Regions from separate parts of the Streptomyces sp. NBC_00631 genome, predicted to be linked through region 3. Evidence: riboswitches for the same ligand, from Rfam matches in the RefSeq annotation. Region 3 holds a riboswitch; each other region holds the start of a gene.

Region 1 (4,581 bases), 1.0 Mb from region 3:
CGGCTGCCGGCTGGCGCGGGGCACGACCCAGGTCGTCGGGCACGCCGACCCGGACGCCGTGCACAAGGCGCTCGGCACTCACGACGGGCCCGCGGTGGTCGTCTCCGACACGGTGTTCTCGGTCGACGGGGACGCGGCGCCGCTGGCCGCCCTCGCCGAGGCGTGCCGGGAGCGCGGTGCCGGGCTGCTGGTCGACGACGCCCACGGGCTCGGGGTCCTCGGGGACGGCGGGCGGGGCGCGCCGTACGCGGCCGGGCTCGCCGGCGCCGACGACGTGGTGGTCACGGCGACCCTGTCGAAGTCGCTGGGCAGCCAGGGCGGGGTCGTGCTGGGACCGGCCCGGGTGATCGACCATCTGGTGAACGCGGCCCGGACCTTCATCTTCGACACCGGTCTGGCCCCCGCGGCGGCGGGCGCCGCGCTGGCGGCCCTGCGGCTGCTGCGGCGTGAGCCCGGGCGTGCGGCACGGGCCCGTGAGGTGGCCGCGGAACTGCACGCACGGCTGACCGCCGCGGGTCTGGAAGCGGTACGGCCGGACGCCGCGGTGGTCTCCGTGCGGGCCCCGTCCCCGGAGCAGGCCGTGCAGTGGGCGGCCGACTGCCGGACGGCAGGGCTGACCGTGGGCTGTTTCCGTCCGCCGTCGGTGCCGGACGGCATCTCACGGCTCAGGCTGACCGCCCGTGCCGACCTCTCCGGGGCCGAGATCGAACGCGCTGTACGTGTGATCGGCGAGACACGACCATGAGTCGGCGTGACACGGCCGGGCCTGGCTCGCGAGCGGATGGCGAGTAGGGGACAAGGAGATGGATCGGGTGGGAGTCCGGTCAGCTTCGGTCGTCCCTGATCAGACTCTTCTGGGGCTGATCAGTCGGTGAACGCGGCCATGAAACCCGCCCAGCTCTCGGGGGAGAAGAGCAGCGCGGGTCCCGCCGGAGCCTTGGAGTCGCGCACGGCGAGCAGTCCGGCCGACGGGCCGGAGCGCGGCCGTGCCGTCTCCACGCAGTTGTTCGCTCCGGTGCTGTAGCTGCTGCGCAGCCACGGCAGTCCGTGCAGATCAGCACTTGAAGGTACGTTCCGAGGCAGTGCAGTCATGGTGCCTCCTTACGCGCCGTCAGCTATTGCGGCGATGTAATCCAACGAGTCCTCGGGCGAAAGGGCGTGGATCCGGAGCGTGTTGAAGGCCTCCGTGTATGCCTGGAGGTCTTCTTTCCGCTCCAGGTAGAGGCTACTCGTCAACTGGTCGATAACAACCACGTCCAGATCAGAAGTGCTCGGAAATGAGAAGATTACGAAAGGCCCGGTGATGCCGATATGCGCCCCGGCCGCGAACGGCAGTACCTGGAGCCGTACTTGGGGCAGCCGGGCCGCCTCCACCAGCCGCGCCAGCTGCCGTGCCATCACGCCGGGACCGCCCACCTCCCGGCGCAGCACCGCCTCGTCCAGGACCGCGTTCAGCTCCAGCGGCGGATCATTGTGCAGCACGTCCTGCCTGGCCAGACGCACCTCCACCAGGGTGTCCAGGGCCTCGTCGTCGCGCCCGTCCACGGCCGCCCGGGTCACCGCACGCGCGTACTCAGGGGTCTGCAGCAGCCCCGGCACGACCAGGGTCTCCAGGGTCCGCATGGCGCCGGCCTGTGACTCCAGGCTGATGAAATCCCGGTAGGCGGGCGGCAGTACCCCGCGATAGGCGTGCCACCAGTGGTGGCGTCCGGCAGTGTCCTCCGACCCCGCCAACACCAGGAGCAACTCGCGCAGTTGCCCCTCGACCACACCGTAGGCGTCCAGAAGTAACCGCACATCGGCCGGTTTCACACCGCTGGCGCCGGTCTCGATCCGGCTCACTTTCGACTGATGCCAGCCCACCAGACGGGCGGCCTCACCGCTCGTGAGGCCGGCGCCGGTGCGCAGTGTGCGCAGTTCGGCGCCCAGTTTCCGGCGGCGTACCGCGGGACCGTTCTGCATGGGCTACTCCTTACTCCTACCGAGCCGCCCAAATACGGTCTGAGGTAGCAGAGTTCACCGCTTCGAGCGACAGATATATGCATATCTTGGTGGATCGCTCCCCGTGACCGGCCCGGTAATGGCAGTCTGACGGAGAAGCACCAGTCCGGGACCGTACTCGAACCATCCGCACCGTGTCGGACTCCGGTCCCGAGGAAAGGGACGACGTCGCCATGGCAGACCACCTGGAAGCATCCGTCACCCTGCCGAGCGATCCCGCCTCGGTCTCCACCGCCCGCTCCTACGTGCTGGACACCCTCGCGGAGTGGGGACTGCCACCCGAGACGGAGACCGCGGACACCATCCGCCTCATCGTCTCCGAACTCGCCACCAACGCCGTGCAGCACACCCTCGGGCAGTCACCCACCTTCACGGTGGCCCTCGTCCTCGACCGCGACGAACAGCTGCGCATCGGCGTCACGGACAGTCATCCGCGCTTCCCCAAGAGACTTCCCGCCGCGGTCCAGCAGGACAACGGCCGCGGCATGGTCATCATCCGCTGGCTGACCGCCGAGTGCGGCGGCAAGCTCCGGGTGCGCCCCACCCGGGAGGGCGGCAAGACCGTCTCCATCGAACTCCCCTGGGTGGTCCCGGCCGGCACCGTCACGGCGGCCGGCCAGCAGGAGCCGTAGCCCTGAGCTCCTGCCTGCCTGCCGGCCGCCGCTGGGGTGGGTCAGCTGACCCGGCCGTACCAGACGCTGCGGGTCCAGATCTTCTGGAGCCTCACCACGTCCCCCGTCTTCGGGGCGTGCCAGATCTTTCCCTTCCCGGCGTAGATGCCGACGTGGTACACGCTGGAACCCGAGTGGAAGAAGACCAGGTCCCCGGCCTTGCGGTTGCCGGCCGAGATGTGACGGGTCTTGTTGTACTGCTGGGCCGCCGTACGAGGCAGGGTCTTGCCCGCCTTCTTGAACGAGTACAGCGTGAGCCCGGAGCAGTCGAACCGATTCGGCCCGGTGGCTCCCCACCGGTAGGGCGCGCCCTTCTTCGAGGCGGCGACCTGAAGTGCCTTCGTGGCCATCGTGGCGGCCGAGGCGTCGGAGGCGACACCCGGAATCACGATCGAGCCACCCACGGCGGCGATGGTCAGCGCCGAGGCCGTACCGGCCCGGGCCATGAGCGACGGAACACGATTGAGCGCAGTCATGCGCAACCCTTCGTCAGCCGCCTGTGAAGGATGACCTGTCGGATTCGGGCTGGCGAAGTTGCCCGGCCGTGTTGCCACGGCTTCACCCCAAGGGCTGCTCGGCCCGGTCATGGCGTGACCGTGCCGGCGACCCGGCTTGCTCGGGTCCTCCACTCCTGCCGATGCACTTCTGTCGACGGGTCAATCCGGGCGGCGGCAGGACTCGGCGTCCGCCCGGACCGCCCCGCCGCTGTGGCGGGGGCTTGTCGTCAGACAGGGATCTTCACTCACGCGTGTCCGAAAATCCCAACGGAATCGGGGGTTTGTGGGGTTACTCACCACCCACCCGTTCGGGTGGACAGCCCTGTGTTCGATTCTTCGTCAACTCTCCTGCGTAGCCCCGGACCTGCGCGGAAGCCTCTCGCGGGCACTCCCGAACAGGCGGTCCGAGCGGCCCTCGCGGTCAGGTAAAACCACGCCACACTCCACCGAACGGCGGTAACTCCTTTGGATCGTTTCGACTCCGGCCCCCTCGCGCCGTCGTCGCCCCGGACCGGAGTCCGGCGGGTCTCACCGTACGCAGTCGGGCGGGAGTGCGACGCGAGCGGTCCGGCGCTCGCCGTCGAGCACCCGCAACGCCCGTGCCAGCGTGTCCCCGTGGAGCTCCGTCTCGCCCCGCCGATGCATCAGGGCGAGCGCGTCCCGCAGCTCGGACGCCGCGCGCACCAGCGCCTGCGCGGCTCGCAGCCCACGGTAGGTGTCCTCGTTCTGCGCCGGGTTGATCCGGCCCAGCAGGTCCACCACGTCCAGGTAACGGTCGATCAGCTCGCCCTCGGCCCGGGTCAGTGCGGGCAGTGGCGGCAGCTCCGGCGGCAGCATCGGCGGCTCACCCCGCGTCCGGCAGGCCGAGCGAGGGGCGGCGGCTGGGCACGACCCGGTCCACCAGGCCGTACGCCAGCGCTTCGCGCGCGTCCAGGACCAGGTCCCGCTCCAGGTCCTGGCGCACCTGCTCCGCCGTGCGCCCGGTGTGTCGGACGAGCATCTGTTCGAGCAGCGCCCGGATCCGCTCCAACTCCTCCGCCTGGATGAACAGATCACTCGGCTGGCCCTGCACCGGTTCCGGCAGCGACGGCTGTTGGAGCACGATGCGCGCGCCGGGCAGCATGGACCGCTTGCCCGGTGTGCCGGCCGCGAGCAGGACCGCCGCCGACGCCCCGGCCCGGCCGAGGCAGATCGTCTCCACGTCGCAGCTCACGTACTGGACCGTGTCGTAGATCGCGGCCATCGCGCTGAACGACCCGCCAGGGGAGTTGATGTACAGCGAGATGTCCCGCTCCGGAGCCGCGTGCTCCAGATACATGAGCTGCGCCATCACGTCGTTGGCCGAGATCTCGTCGACGGGCGTGCCGAGGAAGACGATCCGCTCCTCCAGCAGCTTCGAGTACGGATCCAGG
Region 2 (4,581 bases), 5.8 Mb from region 3:
GTTGGTCCACAGGTTCTTGGGGCGGCGGGACTCGTTGCGCTCGATGACCGCGTTGGCGGCGCTCAGGATCGTCTGCGTGGAGCGGTAGTTCTGTTCGAGGAGGATCGTCGTCGCGTTCGGGTAGTCCTCCTCGAACTGGAGGATGTTGCGGATCGTCGCGCCCCGGAAGGCGTAGATCGACTGGTCGGCGTCGCCCACGACGCACAGCTCGGCGGGCTCCAGGTCCTGCTCGCCGGGCGGGGTGTTCTCATCGTGTGCGCGGGTGCCGACCAGCTCGCGGACGAGGGCGTACTGGGCGTGGTTGGTGTCCTGGTACTCGTCGACCAGGACGTGCCGGAAGCGGCGATGGTAGTGCTCGGCGACGTCCGGGAAGGCGCGCAGCAGGTTGACCGTCGTCATGATCAGGTCGTCGAAGTCGAGGGCGTTCGCCTCGCGCAGCCGCGACTGGTAGAGGGCGTACGCCTGAGCCAGGGTCTTCTCGAAGCCGTCGCTCGCCTGGGCGGCGAAGTCCTCCTCGTCGATCAGCTCGTTCTTGAGGTTGCTGATCTTGGCGCTGAAGGACTTGGGCGGGTAGCGCTTGGGGTCGAGGTCCAGGTCGCGGCAGACCAGGGCCATCAGGCGCTTGGAGTCGGCCGCGTCGTAGATCGAGAAGGAGGAGGTGAAGCCGAGCTTCTTGCTCTCCCTGCGCAGGATCCGGACGCAGGCGCTGTGGAACGTCATCACCCACATCGCGTTCGCGCGCGGGCCGACGAGGTGCTCGACACGCTCCTTCATCTCACCGGCGGCCTTGTTGGTGAAGGTGATCGCGAGGATCTGGCCCGGGTGCACCTGGCGCGCGCCGAGCAGGTGGGCGATGCGGTGGGTGAGCACGCGCGTCTTGCCGGAACCGGCGCCGGCCACGATGAGCAGCGGGGAGCCGGCGTGCACGACGGCCGCCCGCTGGTTGTCGTTCAGCCCCTCCAGGAGCGCGGCCGGGTCCAGGGCCGGGCGGGCCGCGCCGTCGCGGTAGTAGGCGTCCCGGTCCGGGGGCGCGTCGAACTGCCCGCCGAACAGATCGTCCGGAACCGACTCCGGAGCGTGCTCGTCCTCGGGCGGCGGCGGGGGTTCCTCGTCGTGGCCGCGAGGGGCCTGGAGGCTCGCCAGGAAGCTGTCGTCAAAGAGGCTGCTCATCGCTCTCCGAGTCTAGGGCGCCCCACCGACAACCGGTCGCCGCCCCGAAAACTCGCCCGGGTGACCGGGCGGATCCACTCCGTCACGGCCGGTCGAAGCGTGTCCCGGAACCGGGAGCGTCCACCGCGGGCCGTTCCGTTCTTGCGGACAAGCCGCCCATAACTTCCCCGATCACCCTGCCCGGACGGACCTCAACACCAAGGTCACGAAAATGTATCGGGCATATCGCACATCAACCTTCACACGGGCCACACGAGTTGGCTAGCGTGCCGGGCAGGCCGTACGACCCCCACCGGCGAACGTCGCCGGGCCGCACGGCCTCCGCCGAGTCCGGGGCGCCGCCGCGCATCCGGAGCCGGGGACCCACACCGACCTTGGGGTGAATCGGTCCCAACTCCCCACCGGGGAGAACACCGTAGGGCAACCCTTCCGAACCACCCGCCCGAACCCGACAGCTAACTCGGTAGGCGGAGCGTGGAAGGAGTCGCCTCAGTTGGCGTCGCACCGCAAGTCCCGCCCGTCCGCAACGCGCGTAGCAGGCATACGCACCCCCGCCCTGGCCACCGCCGCCCTCACTTCCGTGGCCCTGCTCTCCCAGACGGCCAACGCCGCGCCGTCCGCGGACGGCAAGCCCAGCCTGGAGGAGGTCGAGAAGAAGGTCGACGATCTGTACCGGCAGGCGGAGTCGGCCACCGAGAAGTACGACGCGGCCAAGGAGAAGACCGGCAAGCAGCGCAAGCACGTCGACACCCTGCTCGACGACGTCGCCAAGCGCACGGACCGGCTCAACAAGGCGCGTGAGGAGCTGGGCTCGTTCGCCGCCGCCCAGTACCGGACCGGGACCGAGGTCCCCCAGACGGCGACCTTCCTGCTCGCGAACGATCCGCAGGACTACTTCGACCAGTCGCAGCTGATGGGCCGACTGACCTCGCGCCAGAAGGACGCGGTCGACGATTACGTCACACAGCAGTCCGCGACCATGAAGAAGCGGCAGGAAGCCGCCAAGAGCCTCCAGACGCTCACCGAGACGCAGGACGACCTCAAGACCGCCAAGACCACCGTCCAGGCGAAGCTGACCTCCGCGCGGGAGCTGCTGTCGCAGCTGACGGCCGCGGAGAAGGCACGGCTGGCGGCGATCGAGAAGCGCCGGCAGGAGGAGGCGGCCCGCAAGGCGGCGGAACTGGCGAAGCAGCAGGCCGCGACCGCCGACCAGGAAACGTCCTCGGCCTCGACGTCGGGCGGTTCCTCTTCCGGATCCGACTCCGCTTATGCCACGAAGGCCGCCAAGGCGATCGCCTTCGCCCGCGCGCAGATCGGCAAGCCGTACGTCTGGGGCGCCACCGGTCCCGGCTCCTACGACTGCTCCGGGCTCTCCCAGGCCGCCTGGAAGGCCGCGGGCGTCTCCCTGCCGCGTACCACCTACGACCAGGTGAACGCCGGCACCACCGTCCCCCTCGCCGAAGCCCAGCCCGGCGACCTGGTCTTCTTCTACGACGACGTCAGCCACGTCGGCATCTACATCGGCAACGGCATGATGATCCACGCCCCGAAGCCCGGCGCGTACGTCCGGGAGGAGTCGATCTACTACGGGGGCGAGTCGATCATCCACAGCGTGGTACGCCCGGCCTGACCGGACGGCCTGACCCGAGGGGTCGCCCACCGGCCTTCAGCGCTCCCGTCCCGCGACCGCGCGGTTTTCGGACCGCACGCGCGCGTGCCCCGTTCACCCGATGGCCGACTCTCCCTAGCATCAGGGACATGTCCGGCATCTCGCCCTTCCGCGCCTGGTGGGCGCAGCGTCCGCCGGCCGCCGGGGCCGCTGTGATGGCCACCGGCATCATGTCGATGGGGTTGCACCTGGTGGGCGCGGAGAGCGTGTCCAGGGTGGCGCTGGTGCTGGCCTGCGCGATGTGGCTGGCGCTGGCCGCGGACTTCGTCGCACGGCTGGTGCTCGACCGTCGGCAGTGGGCGGCTCAGGCGCGGACGCCGGGCGCGCTCACCGCCGTGGCCGCGACGGCGGTGCTGGGGACGCGGTTCTCGGCGCTCGGGTGGCAGCTCCCCGCCGAGGCTCTGCTGGCGCTGTCGATGGTGCTGTGGCTGCCGTTGCTGATCCCGGTCGTGAACAACTGGAAGCCGCGCATGCCCGGTGCCGTCTTCCTCGCCTGTGTGGCCACGCAGGGACCGGCCGTGCTGGGAGCGACGCTGGCGGCGGCCGTCACGACGGCGTGGCTCGCGCACCTCTCGCTGGTCCTCTTCTGGCTGGGCCTGGCGATGTACGGGCTCGCCGTGCCCCGGTTCGCGTGGCGGCAGATCGCCGAGGGGCCCGGCGACCAGTGGGTGGCGGGCGGTGCGCTCGCCATCTCCGCGCTGGCCGGGGCGCGCCTGCTGGCCGCCGACAGCGCGCGGCTGTACCTGTGGAACGACGACGACAGCGGTGTCCTGCGCACGGTGACGGTGGCGCTGCTGGTCCTGGACCTGGCCTGGTACGTCGTCCTGCTGGCCGCGGAGGTGGCGTGGCCCCGGCCCCGCTACGACATGCGCCGCTGGGCGACGGTGTTCCCGATGGGCATGACGGCCACGGCGACACTGTCGGTCGCGACCGCCGTCGGCGGAGCGTGGCTGAAGTGGCCCGGGCGGGTGCTGGTGTGGGTCACGGTGGCGGCCTGGCTGGCGGTGGCGGCCGGCGCGGTGACGGCCGCCCGCGCCACCCTCAGGAAGACCCGCTGAGGAGCACGCAAGCGACGGGGCTCACGTCCACAGGACGGCGATGAAGATGTTCACCATGGTGAGCAGGCCCACCAGGCCGAAGGCGCCCTTTTCCACCTTCTCGTCGTCCCGTTTCACGTAGACGAGACCGAGGATGACGATCAGCAGGGCGAGCTTCACACCGATCTTGACGGTGTTGACGTGGTGGTCGTCCGCCTCGTTGAGGCCGACCAGGATCACGCCGGTCGCGAGCATGGTGAACGCGCCGTGCAGCATCCCGGGGACGAACCGGGCGGTGCCCTGGCCCATCGCCTTCATCTGGGTGAGGAAGCCGCCGAGGAGCGCGGCGATGCCGATGATGTGCAGGCCGACGAAGAGATGGATGAGTACGTCCATGGCCCCGGAGCCTAATCAGGGCCGTCCGGGGCACCGGGCACCGGCCCCTCCCTCGGCGCTCGCCCGCACCGCATATATGCACCCCATAGCACTCCGTGTCCCCCGCCAGCCCCGGAACTGCCGCTTCGGTCATCCCGCCCCGAGAAGCCGACGGCTCCGGACCGGAATCCCGTCCACATACCGTCGGGTAACGATCCGGTCACGCCAATTCCGTGCATCGCATTACCAAGCGGACACACTCGGGCCTAGCGTCCTCCCCCAGGTGACCGACTCCCCACCGCCGCCCGGGCCAGGGGCGGCAGTCGGACG
Region 3 (4,581 bases):
TGAGGCTGGAGCAGTCGTACGCGCCCGGCCCGGTCGCCCCCCAGACGCACGGCCGCCCGATCTGCTCCCGCGCGAACGCCAGCGCCTTCATGGCCTTGCCCGGCTCGGCGAACGCGCCGGGCGTGGGCAAGGGCGCGGCGGGAGCCGGAGTGGTGACCTGCGGGGGTGCGGTGGGCAGGGGGGTGACGGGAAGCGGAGCCGTGACGACCGGCGCGACGGTGGGCACCGCCATGGCCGGCGCGGGCGCGGCCATCATCGCCTCGGGCTGCGCGACCATGGCCGTCGGCGCCGCGGCCATCGCCACCGCGGGGGCCGCGGCCATCGGTGCCGCCATGGGCGTGGGCATGGGCGGCGCCATCGGCGCGGGCATCGCGGCGGTGGCGTAGGCGTAGAGGGCGTCGGCGGACTGCATGCCTGCCGCGTAGGCACCGGCCATGTCGGCGGTGGGCGCCGCGGCGTAGGGGGCGGCCGGCGGCATGGCGGCCATGGGCGGTGCGGGGGCGGCGGGGGCGGCCGCGGTGTACGCGTACGCGCCGGCGGCGTAGGCGGTGTCGGCGACGGCCTGGGGCACCTCGGTGTAGGCGGCTGGCGCGTTCGGCGACATGACCCGGAAGCCGCCGGCGTCCATCGGAGCCGGGGCGGGAGCGGCGGGCGCCGAGGTCGGGAAGGCACCGCTGTTCATGGTGGCGGCGGTGGGGAAGGCGCCGCTGTTCGTGGGAGCCGCGGTCGGGAAGACGCTCGTGCTCATGGCGTCGGCGGTCGGGAAGGCGCCCCCGTCGGCCTGGGTCGGCATCGGGAACGAGCCCGTGGCGCCCGGGGTCATGATGCGGAAGGAGCCGGTGTCCCCCGGCGACGGGACCGGAGCCTGCGCGGCGCCCGCGTCCATGGGCGACGCGGTCTGGTAGGTCCCGCCGCCCGAGCCGCCGGGGGTCATGACGCGGAAGCCGCCGGAGTCGGCGGGGGTCTGTCGTGGGGTGTTGTCGGTGCTGCCGGGGGTCATGACGCGGAAGCCGCCCGAGTCCGCCGAGGCCCGGCGTGGGGCGCTGTCGGCGCCCCCCGGGGTCATGATGCGGAAGGTCCCGGTGTCCGACGGGGACACGATCGGGATGCCGCCCGTCTCGGTCACCGCCGGGAGCGCGCGCGTGGCGGCGAGGGCGTCGGTCCGGAAGGAACCGCTGCCGGTGCGCTGGGTGGGTATGCCGACGGCGGGAGCCTGCCACGGCTGCGCCGGGACCTGGGCCTCGGGCGTGGCCCACGGGGCCGGTGCGGGCTGGGCGGCCGGCGCCGGTTCGAGCGCGGGGACGGCGCGCTGCCCGGTGCGCTGGGAAAGCACCTCGCGCGCCTTGGCGAGCTTGAGCTGGTTCCTGGTCTTGAAGGTACCCGGCGCGGGCCGCTGGGGCGTGGCGGCGGGCAGCGCCCTGGGCGCACCGGACGGCCCGGCGGGAAGCGCCGCGGCGGGCCCCGCCGTCAACTCCAGCTTCGGGCGCGCCGGCAACTCACGGACGACCTCGATCTCGCTCTGCGCGGACGGCCCCGCGGTCAACTCCAGCCGCGACGGGCCGGAGTCCTCCAGCTGGGCGAGCAGGTCGGCCGCCATGGCGCTGACGGGCCGCCGTGGGCCGGGCCGTTCGGGCATCCGGTCGGAGGGCAGCGCGGCCGGGACGCTCGGCCCCAGCTTCGAGCGCGCGCCCTCGAACCACTCTCTGGCGATGTTGTCGAGGCCCGGGTCGTCGCGACGGGGCCGCTTGAACAGCGGGACACCACGTGAGCGCGAGCCCCCGCTCGCCGCACGAGTGGCGTTGTAGTTCCCGGTGGCGTTCTCGGCCTGGTCGTAGAGGCTGTCGATCCGCTGTCGAACCTCGTCACGGCTCTCGGGCGCCATTGAGGGGTCGTGCTCCTTCCGTACTCCGCCTACCGGGTTAGCTGTCGGGTTCGGGCGGTGACGTCCGGAAGGCATGCCCTACGGCCTCTGTCCTCGCGGACGGTCGGCCGATTCACCCCAGTGATCGGTTGGGTCCCCGGCTCCGGACTCGCCCCTGGGGGCACCGGATTCGGCGGAGGCCGCGCGGCCCGACGGGATTCGCCGGGGGGAGCCGAACGGCTTAAACGTCAACTTAGCCAACTTGTGTCACTCGTGTGAAGGTTGACGTGCGTAATGTCCGATACGTATTTGTGATGTTCGTCGTAGCGTTCGGAACTCGACCGTACCGGACGGCATTTCGCGCGCATCCAGTGCGTTCGCAGGGTCACCGGGGCGTTGCCGTCGGTCGCGGCTCCCTGCTCCCGGCCGCTGCGGAACTCCCGGTTTCTGTGAGGTCACCGTGAATTCGCGGGTCTGTTGAACACGGTGGCCCCGCGGGCCGTATAGGGCGGGGGATTTCCATGTCCGGCCGCTCACGAGACGCAGGGGAACGACCTTGAGACGCAACAGGCGCAGACGCCCGACCGGCGCACGACGCGCGACCTTCGCAGCGGTCGCGCTGATGCTCGGCGGCGGTGGGCTGGTCGCGGTGAACGTCTACGCCTCGGCCACCGAAGGCGGCGGGGACCAGCAGGCCCAGGTCGCCACCGGCCAGGTGCTGTCCGCGCCCACCATCTACTGCCCCGACGTCGGCAGCCGGCTGACGGCGGTGCCCGACGGGGCCCGTGCCGACGTCGACGGTGAACTCGCCCGGCTGGACCAGCAGGTGGCGGCCGCCTACCAGCAACTCACCCAGTCCGCCGCGGCGATCGAACAGAACCCCGATCTCGCCGACCAGACGATCATGAACCCGCTGAAGGAGAAGCGGTCCGAGTCGATCCGGCGCATCGCCGACGCCATCGACCGCGAGGGCGACCGCCCGCAGGGCCTCGACGACCTCGCCGCCTGCACCCTGCGCTCCTCCAACCAGGGCGCCGGGCAGTCGGCGGCACCCCAGGGCAGTGCCACGCCGAGCCAGAGCGGCCAGGGCAGCGCCGCGCCGAGCCAGGGCACCGGCGCCGGCGGCCAGGGCGGCAACGGCCCGGTCGCCGCGGACTACGCGGACATCACCTCCGTCCAGCCCGACGTCACCACCCCCGCCGAACGGCCCGGCGGCTCCACCGGCACCTTCAGCTCCAGCTGCGGTGTCAACGCGAACGGCCTGTTCAACTCGGACAACGTGATCGTCGCGCCCGGTGTCTCCAACGGCGCCCACCACTTCCACGACTACATCGGCAACCAGTCCAACAACGCCTTCGCCAGCGACCAGGACCTCGCGAACGCCGACACCAGCTGCGCCGACAGGGGTGACAAGTCCACGTACTACTGGCCCGTGCTGCGCCTGCAGAACGGCAAGCAGGAGCGGGACGCCGACAAGCCGGGCGGCGGCACCGAGGGCAACGCCGGGCAGATCGTCACGGCCAAGCAGGTCACACTGACCTTCGAGGGCAACCCGACCTCCAAGGTCACCGAGATGCCGCGGCTGCTGCGCATCATCACCGGCGACGCCAAGGCCTTCGTCAACGGCCCGGCCAACGCCAACGCCTCGTGGAGCTGCACCGGTTATGAGAACCGGCAGCTCAAGGACAAGTACCCGCTGTGCCCCGCGGGCAGTGACGTCGTGCGCACGTTCAAGTTCCAGAGCTGCTGGGACGGCCGGAACATCGACAGCGCCAACCACCGTACCCACGTGGCGTTCGAGGCTCCCGACGGCAGCTGCCCGGCCGGCTTCCAGGCCATTCCGCAGCTGGTGCAGCGCATCGTCTACGACGTGGACGCGCCGAGCCTCGCGGACGGCGGCCGCACGGTCCCGCTGTTCGCGGTGGACTCGTTCCCCGAGCAGCTGCACAAGCCGGTCACCGACCACGGCGACTTCATCAACGTCTTCGACGAGAGCCTGATGCGGACGATGGTCGACTGCATCAACTCCGGCCGGACCTGCGGGGCGGGGGCCGGCGAGCAGCCGCCGTCCGAGAGCGCGGAGCCGACTCCGAGCGAGACGGCGAGCCCGGTCGCACCGCCGGCCCAGAGCCAGAGCGCCGAGCCGTCCGAGCCGGTGACCGAGCAGCCGTCGTCGGAGCAGACTCCGTCCGAGCAGCCGTCGTCCGAGCCCCCGGCCGGCACCCCGGCCACGGAGACCGCCCCCGCCTCCGGCGGCACCGAGCTGCCGAGGGTCGACGCGAGTGTGTCACCGAGGAAGACGTCGACCACGAAGTCGTCGGGCGGCGGTGTGATCAGCAAGCCGACACAGCGGCCCGACACCGAGGCGCCGACCACCGGCCCGGCCGCCGCGCCGACCGGCACCGCGGTCGCCGCTCCGGCCGGTCAGCAGACCCCGGCCACCGGCTCCGGGACGCAGCCCCAGACCGAGCCCCAGGCGGTCCAGGGCGGTCTCGCCGAGACCGGTGCCCACCTGTGGCCCGCGGTCTTCGGCGGGCTGCTGCTGGCCTTTGGGGCCGGGCTGCTGTGGTGGACCCGGCGAAACCCGGCCTGATCCTTCTCCCGCACCGCGCAGCATGTCCTGGGCGGGCTCGGACCGGGAGCATCTCATCGTGCTCCGCGCTGTCCAGCCCGCCCAGGTGCGGTACGACGGGGCCGCGCCGGCTGACCGCGGCCAGCTC

What was found. Region 3 has a riboswitch for cyclic di-AMP ahead of OHB00_RS04620 (C40 family peptidase). Riboswitches for the same ligand answer to the same signal wherever they lie in the genome.
Region 1: it holds a riboswitch for cyclic di-AMP, as region 3 does, so the genes downstream of both, OHB00_RS09295 (C40 family peptidase) here and OHB00_RS04620 (C40 family peptidase) in region 3, are expected to answer to the same signal.
Region 2: it holds a riboswitch for cyclic di-AMP, as region 3 does, so the genes downstream of both, OHB00_RS31230 (NlpC/P60 family protein) here and OHB00_RS04620 (C40 family peptidase) in region 3, are expected to answer to the same signal.

Annotation. Positions count from the first base shown of each region.
Region 1 is NZ_CP107734.1:2,017,676-2,022,256, reverse strand. Features, by position in the region: gene OHB00_RS09315 (8-amino-7-oxononanoate synthase) at 1-745, shown strand, start outside; gene OHB00_RS09310 (DUF397 domain-containing protein) at 865-1,092, opposite strand; gene OHB00_RS09305 (helix-turn-helix domain-containing protein) at 1,102-1,962, opposite strand; gene OHB00_RS09300 (ATP-binding protein) at 2,175-2,633, shown strand; gene OHB00_RS09295 (C40 family peptidase) at 2,675-3,148, opposite strand; cyclic di-AMP (ydaO/yuaA leader) riboswitch at 3,152-3,336, opposite strand; gene OHB00_RS09290 (hypothetical protein) at 3,698-4,006, opposite strand; gene OHB00_RS09285 (ATP-dependent Clp protease proteolytic subunit) at 4,014-4,581, opposite strand, start outside.
Region 2 is NZ_CP107734.1:6,771,169-6,775,749, reverse strand. Features, by position in the region: gene pcrA (DNA helicase PcrA) at 1-1,170, opposite strand, end outside; cyclic di-AMP (ydaO/yuaA leader) riboswitch at 1,483-1,656, shown strand; gene OHB00_RS31230 (NlpC/P60 family protein) at 1,664-2,800, shown strand; gene OHB00_RS31225 (tellurite resistance/C4-dicarboxylate transporter family protein) at 2,929-3,897, shown strand; gene OHB00_RS31220 (hypothetical protein) at 3,919-4,272, opposite strand.
Region 3 is NZ_CP107734.1:969,462-974,042, reverse strand. Features, by position in the region: gene OHB00_RS04620 (C40 family peptidase) at 1-1,882, opposite strand, end outside; cyclic di-AMP (ydaO/yuaA leader) riboswitch at 1,893-2,067, opposite strand; gene OHB00_RS04615 (DUF1996 domain-containing protein) at 2,484-4,454, shown strand; partial or broken gene OHB00_RS04610 (lipoprotein) at 4,507-4,581, opposite strand, start outside.